DNA from 2 places in the Halotolerantifilum yawarlongkerapense genome. Region 1 is predicted to be linked to the other one. Evidence: a T-box and tRNA genes for the amino acid it is inferred to sense, from the RefSeq annotation. Region 1 holds a T-box; the other holds one or more tRNA genes.
What was found. The T-box of region 1 lies ahead of pheS (phenylalanine--tRNA ligase subunit alpha). A T-box ahead of a tRNA ligase gene usually reads a tRNA of that ligase, here a tRNA-Phe.
Positions count from the first base shown of each region.

Region 2: it has a tRNA-Phe gene. The T-box ahead of pheS (phenylalanine--tRNA ligase subunit alpha) is inferred to sense a tRNA for this amino acid. The anticodon was not compared.

Region 1 is NZ_CP199719.1:1,126,726-1,129,983, forward strand. It holds gene pheT (phenylalanine--tRNA ligase subunit beta) at 1-662, opposite strand, end outside; gene pheS (phenylalanine--tRNA ligase subunit alpha) at 677-1,696, opposite strand; T-box leader at 1,740-1,967, opposite strand; gene ACULM0_RS05495 (TrmH family RNA methyltransferase) at 2,002-2,760, opposite strand; gene ACULM0_RS05500 (potassium channel family protein) at 2,757-3,258, opposite strand, start outside.
Region 2 is NZ_CP199719.1:2,162,493-2,165,750, reverse strand. It holds gene ACULM0_RS10760 (Na(+)/H(+) antiporter subunit B) at 1-454, opposite strand, end outside; gene mnhG (monovalent cation/H(+) antiporter subunit G) at 451-741, opposite strand; gene ACULM0_RS10750 (MrpF/PhaF family protein) at 738-1,001, opposite strand; gene ACULM0_RS10745 (Na+/H+ antiporter subunit E) at 998-1,492, opposite strand; tRNA gene ACULM0_RS10740 (tRNA-Ser) at 1,689-1,777, opposite strand; tRNA gene ACULM0_RS10735 (tRNA-Phe) at 1,832-1,907, opposite strand; tRNA gene ACULM0_RS10730 (tRNA-Gly) at 1,913-1,987, opposite strand; tRNA gene ACULM0_RS10725 (tRNA-Leu) at 1,998-2,081, opposite strand; tRNA gene ACULM0_RS10720 (tRNA-Val) at 2,097-2,172, opposite strand; tRNA gene ACULM0_RS10715 (tRNA-Glu) at 2,178-2,252, opposite strand; tRNA gene ACULM0_RS10710 (tRNA-Met) at 2,265-2,340, opposite strand; rRNA gene rrf (5S ribosomal RNA) at 2,361-2,477, opposite strand; rRNA gene ACULM0_RS10700 (23S ribosomal RNA) at 2,597-3,258, opposite strand, start outside.

The DNA.
Region 1 (3,258 bases):
TCTTCAGCCACAATCTCCAGCTCTACCCGCTCGTTCTCCAGTGGTGGGACGGGGTGCTCGATGTGCACCTCGGGTAAATGTAGCGGCCGGTCGAAGGTCGCGTGTGTCTCTCTTGCCATCCCGATCATGCTCAAGCAGTCCGGCCGATTGGGTGTGATTTCGAATTCGATCACAACATCCTCGAGACCGAGACGGTCGTTCACATCTTCGCCGGGCACAGCATCTGCATCGAGAATCATGATCCCATCCTTCACTTCCTCAGGGATCAGGGATTCATCGAAGCCCATCTCCTGCATGGAGAGCAGCATGCCTTCAGAGGTTACACCACGAAAATCAGTGGCCCCGATCTCCATGCCCCCAGGCAGGGTGGCACCCACGACGGCCAGCGGTGCTTTGTCGCCAACGTTTAAATTTTTGGCCCCGGTGACAATCGTGCTGGGCACATCGCCACCGGCGTCGACTTTCATCACGAGCAGTTTATCGGCGTCCGGGTGTTCTTCTATCGATTGGATCTCACCCACGACGACCCCCTTGATTTGACGGGAAAAGGGTCGTGCGGCCTCTGTATTCGATCCCGATAGGATCAGCCCATCTTCGAGTGCTTTCAAAGAAAGGCCCTCGATCTCCACATAATCTCTTAACCAGTGTACAGGTACGAACATAAGTCTAGGCCTCCTTAAAACTGTTGGATGAACCGGATGTCATTTTCGAAGAGCAACCGGATATCGTCGATTTCGTGTTTGAGTAGCGTGATGCGATCGAGTCCCATGCCAAAGGCAAAACCAGAGTATTTCTCGGAGTCGATTCCGCATTCCTCCAGCACGTGGGGATGCACCATACCACAGCCGAGAATTTCAATCCAACCGCTGTTCTGGCAGAAACGACACCCTTCACCTCCACACTTGAAACAAGAAACATCCACTTCCGCACTCGGCTCTGTGAAGGGGAAATAGTGAGGTCTGAACTTCGTCTTCGTGTGTTCACCGAAGAGTCGTTTTGCAAAGAGGTCCAAGGTCCCCTTCAAATCGGCCATGGTGATGTGTTCATCGACGACAAGGCCCTCGATCTGATGGAACATCGGGGAATGCGTGGCATCGAGCTCGTCATTTCGGAAGCATCGACCGGGCGCTAGAATCTTGATTGGTGGGTCCATCTTTTTCATCGTGCGGACCTGCATGGGGCTTGTCTGAGTCCTGAGCAACAGATTCTCTGTGATGTAGAAGGTATCGGAAAGTCCTCTCGAGGGATGGTCCTCCGGTGCGTTAAGCGCGTCGAAATTATGATACACCGTGTCGATCTCCGGTCCATCTACGACCTTGAAGCCCATGCCTAAAAATACCGAGGTGATCTCGTCGAGCACCCGGTTCAACGGGTGCTTCTTACCGAGCTCAGTCTGCATGCCGGGCAGGGTTACATCCAGTGATTCTGCCGCGAGCTGCTTTTCGAGGGCTTTCTCAGCTGCCTTCTTCTTCTGTGATTCCAATAATCCCTCAATATCCTCACGCAGGTCGTTCACGAGTTTGCCTACTGCCGGTCGTTCTTCTTTGGGAACGTCTTTCATCCCCTTCAGCAGGCTGGTCACCTCACCCTTTTTTCCGAGGTACTTCACCCGAAGGGTCTCTAGGGACTTTAAGTCCTCCGCCCCTGTGATGGCCGCGCGGGCCTCCTCCAGGAGAGCATTGATCTTCTCTTTCATACTCCCGTCACTCCTCTCATTTTCAAAAAAAAATCCCCCGTCCCCATGGGACGAAGGTTTCATTCGCGGTACCACCCAAATTGCGCCAAAAGGCGCCACTTCTACGGATAACGGCTTGACCGGCTCTCCCTACCACGCTAAAGCGTCTTTCAAGAGAACAGCTCGTGGGTGAATTTCACATCGGTAGTCTCCCAGGGCTCGCACCAAACCGCCCCGTCGCTGAAAGGTTTCGAAGAACCTACCGGCTACTGTGCCCAGTCATCGCTTTTCATTGATATCGGTATTATAACAGATTCCATCAGGCCTTACAAGCCACGCTTTCGCTCGATTCCGTAAATCATGATTCCCGCCGCCATGGCCGCGTTCAATGATTCTGCCTGACCGGCGATGGGGATTCGCACCCGGTGAGTTGCGGCATCCAACAATTCTCCCGATAGTCCCTTGGCTTCATTTCCGATGAGCAACAGGGTCGTCGGCGGATAACAGAGGGCGTCGAAATCCTCATCCCCTGCAGGGGACGAGGCGACGAGCATCGCACCGATTCTTTCGGCAAATGTCACCAGATCTTCCGTCTGATAAAGATGTACATGAAAAATCGATCCCATGCTCGCGCGCAGTGCCTTGTCATTGTAAGGATCACAGGTGCCCTTTGCCAGTACCACACCCCGAACGCCCAGGGCATCGCACGTGCGAAGGATGGTACCCAGGTTGCCCGGATCACGAAGGTCTTCTAGACCCACCCAGAGTCCTTCTGCCTCTTTGATTTCATTTGAGAAGAGCGGCATCTCTACGGCGGCCAATACGCCCTGACCATGTTCGGTTTGGGATAGACTCTCGAAGACAGAACGGCTCACGCGTAGAACCTCCCCTACACGATCAGCCAGATGACGGTTGTCCTCGTACTCCTCGCTCATGACCAGGGCGCGAATGTCGATTCCTGCCAGTAGTGCCGACTCGACGAATCGTTCCCCTTCCACGAGAAAACGCGATTCACGGTAGCGATATTTTTTGGCCTTTAGCTTGGCCAGTGCCTTGATATGTTCGTTCTTGTCCGATGTGATCATTTCACTTCCAGCTTCTTGAGGTCCTCGATATGCCCGATGACGATCAGCGTATCTTCCGCTTCAAAGGTATCCTCCGCACCGATGGTGATGTCGATCTCTTCCCCCCGTCGAACGGCGATCACGTTCACGGCATACTTTTTACGCATGTCGATATCCATAAGCGTTTTGCCTACCCATTCGTCGAGGACACGGATCTCCATGATCGTGTAGTTGTCGGCGAGTTCCATGAAATCGAGGACGTTATTCGTTACCAAATTCTTGGCGATTCGAACGCCCATCTCCATCTCAGGAAAAACCACGCGATCGGCGCCCACTCGTCCGAGAACCTTCGCATGAAGCGAGTTCTGGGCTTTGGCGATAACGTGTTTGACCCCTAGTTCTTTGATCATAAGGGTCACGAGAATGCTCGCCTGGATATCCGATCCGATCGTCACGATCGCCACGTCAAAGTTCCGGATACCCAGGGCCCGCAAGGAGTTTTCATCCGTCGCATCGGCC
Region 2 (3,258 bases), 1.0 Mb from region 1:
TCGATTCTTTTCCCACGAGATAAAAGGCTTCCATGTTCTCTCGCTTCTCTACGTACAGGTCAATGTTCACCTTTCGAAACACACCCGTGAGCTGGAGATCTTCCTCATCGACATGGGTCATGATCCTCAGGTCCAGGTTGTAAAAATCACAGAAGTCCTGCAGAATCGATTTGCAGTTGCCCGTGTCATCGATAAAGCATTGGTTCATCACGTCTCCTGTGACGATAAAGACCCGCTGCTTGGAAACGGTGAGCAGAAAGATCAGCGGGATCAGAGCACTACCGATGGCGATTTCCGCGATGGCCACGTCCGGGGCCGAGTTGAGGAAATAGAGAGCCGAAATCACCAGGCTGAAGACAGAGAAGTAAATGATCATCCGCAGGTAGTTCCGCTCTTTGATCGTCATGATGGCCACTAGGATCAACAGCACGTGCATGATGTACTTGAGGATCATCGGTATTCCTCCTCCGGTTCAACGCCATTGAGGTGGGCGCTAGATGCAATCAGGTGGTTGGACACCGGTGATGTGATCAGTAGGAAGGCCAGGATGATAAAAAGCTTCAGCGTCAGGGTATTCCAACCGACCTTGAACATCAGGGCCACCAGTATGGCCACGGTAGCCGCTGAGTCAATCATACTCGAGGTCAGGATCCTGGCGTAGAGGTCTTTGAAGACAAAGATCCCGATCATGCCCAGGATCACCAAAAGGGCTCCAAACAGCAATAGGATATCTCCGATCATTTCGTCCGCCCCCCCATGATGACAAATCGGCTGAGTAGTAAGACCACTAGAAAACTCAAAATGGCAAAGGTCATGGAGATGTCGAGTAGGTTCGGGTCACCCCGATCGACACTGATGATCGTAAAGAGCAGTAGCATCTTGATGCTGAGCAGATTCAGGCTCAGGAGCTTATCCCAGATGCTCCGTATGGCAAATAGACGGTAGAGCGTCAACGAGATGGCCAAGAGCAATATGATGTTGGTCAGAGAAATGATCGTCATCTTTTTTTCCTCCCGAAAATTCGCTCGTACCGTGGAATGATGACCGTTTTAAATTCTTCTACCTCCGACACGTCTCGAACAAGGGCCAGGACGATCAGGGTATTGCCCTGGATCTCCAGGCTGATAGTCCCCGGCGTCAGCGTTACCGCATTGGCGATAAGCGTCTTGAGCAATACGTCTTGGCAGGTCAGTTCGTGATAGATGATGGCGCTCCATGCATCGTTCTTGCGAATTTTTTTCACATGTTCATACGTGGCGATAAAAATATCCATGATCACGCGCACGACGAACAGCGTAAAATTAATCAGATTCAGATTGCTAAATACACTCTGGCCCTTATGCGACTCCGTGAGTTCCGTGATCACCATGACCACAGCAGAGATCACGAGGCCCACCAGGATATTCTGAAGGGAAGGATTCCATGTCAAGAGCATCCAGAAGGCAAAAAGTGTCGTCATCAGTTTTAAGTCGATCGCTTGATTCCTGATCATTGCATATCACCCCGCTTGATGTACTATTACCCAATAGTCTATAAGAAAAACAAAAGCATTTCAACTACCTATAGAAAAATTTTATACCTTTTCGTGAAATGAGGACCTTGTGCACTCATGATATCAGAGAAGGGCCCCCTTAGAAAAGCCCGGGCACAAAAAAAAAGAGCCTTCTTGGGCTCTTCATCGCAAATCATGGCGGAGAGGGTGGGATTCGAACCCACGTGGGCTTGCGCCCTAACGGTTTTCAAGACCGCCCCGTTATGGCCACTTCGGTACCTCTCCGGATGGGAAAAGGAATATAGGTCGACCGCGAGTCAACTCGCAGACGACCTATGATGGTGCCCAGAGGCGGAATCGAACCACCGACACGGGGATTTTCAGTCCCCTGCTCTACCGACTGAGCTATCTGGGCATAAATGGAGCGGAAGACGGGATTTGAACCCGCGACCCTCGCCTTGGCAAGGCGATGCTCTACCACTGAGCCACTTCCGCAAGAAAAAAATGGTGCGGGCGAAGGGATTTGAACCCCCACGTCGTAGACACTAGAACCTAAATCTAGCGCGTCTGCCAGTTCCGCCACGCCCGCGTTTTGTGATGCTATTGGTGGGAGCAACAGGGATCGAACCTGTGACCTCCTGCTTGTAAGGCAGATGCTCTCCCAGCTGAGCTATGCTCCCGTGAATGGTGACCCCTGGGGGAATCGAACCCCCGTTACCGCCGTGAAAGGGCGGTGTCTTGACCGCTTGACCAAGGGGCCAGGTATATGTAATGGTTGCGGGGACAGGATTCGAACCTGCGACCTCCGGGTTATGAGCCCGACGAGCTGCCAACTGCTCCACCCCGCGATGGATTGTGATGATGTGAAGACCGGCAACGTCCTATTCTCCCAGGGGACTGCTCCCCAAGTACCTTCAGCGCTGAGAAGCTTAACGTCTGTGTTCGGGATGGGAACAGGTGTATCCTTCTCGCTATCGTCACCGGATTCTTCAATTGTAAGCAAGCTTTCGCTCACTCAAAATCGCATACAGCAAATCAAACCAAGTTGTTTCTAAGAAAAAGTATCTTCTCTTTATGATCTTCTCACCAACCCAAGGTTCGCCTTAGGTCAAGTCCTCGACCGATTAGTACCAATCAGCTAAAAGCATTACTGCCCTTTCACCCTTGGCCTATCAACCAGATGGTCTATCTGGGGTCTTACTCATAAATGATGGGATATCTCATCTTGAGGGGGGCTTCGCGCTTAGATGCCTTCAGCGCTTATCCCTTCCGCACGTAGCTACTCAGCTATGCCCTTGGCAGGACAACTGATCCACCAGCGGTGCGTCCATTCCGGTCCTCTCGTACTAGGAACAGAGCCTCTCAAATATCCAACGCCCACAGCAGATAGGGACCGAACTGTCTCACGACGTTCTGAACCCAGCTCGCGTGCCTCTTTAATGGGCGAACAGCCCAACCCTTGGGACCTACTACAGCCCCAGGATGAGACGAGCCGACATCGAGGTGCCAAACCTCCCCGTCGATGTGGACTCTTGGGGGAGATAAGCCTGTTATCCCCGGGGTAGCTTTTATCCGTTGAGCGATGGCCCTTCCATGCGGTACCACCGGATCACTAAGCCCGACTTTCGTCCCTGCTCGACCTGTATGTCTCGCAGTCAAGCTCCCTTATGCCTTTGCACTCTTTGCGCGATTTCCAACCGCGCTGAGGAAACCTTTGGGCGCCTCCGTTACTCTTTAGGAGGCGACCGCCCCAGTCAAACTGCCCA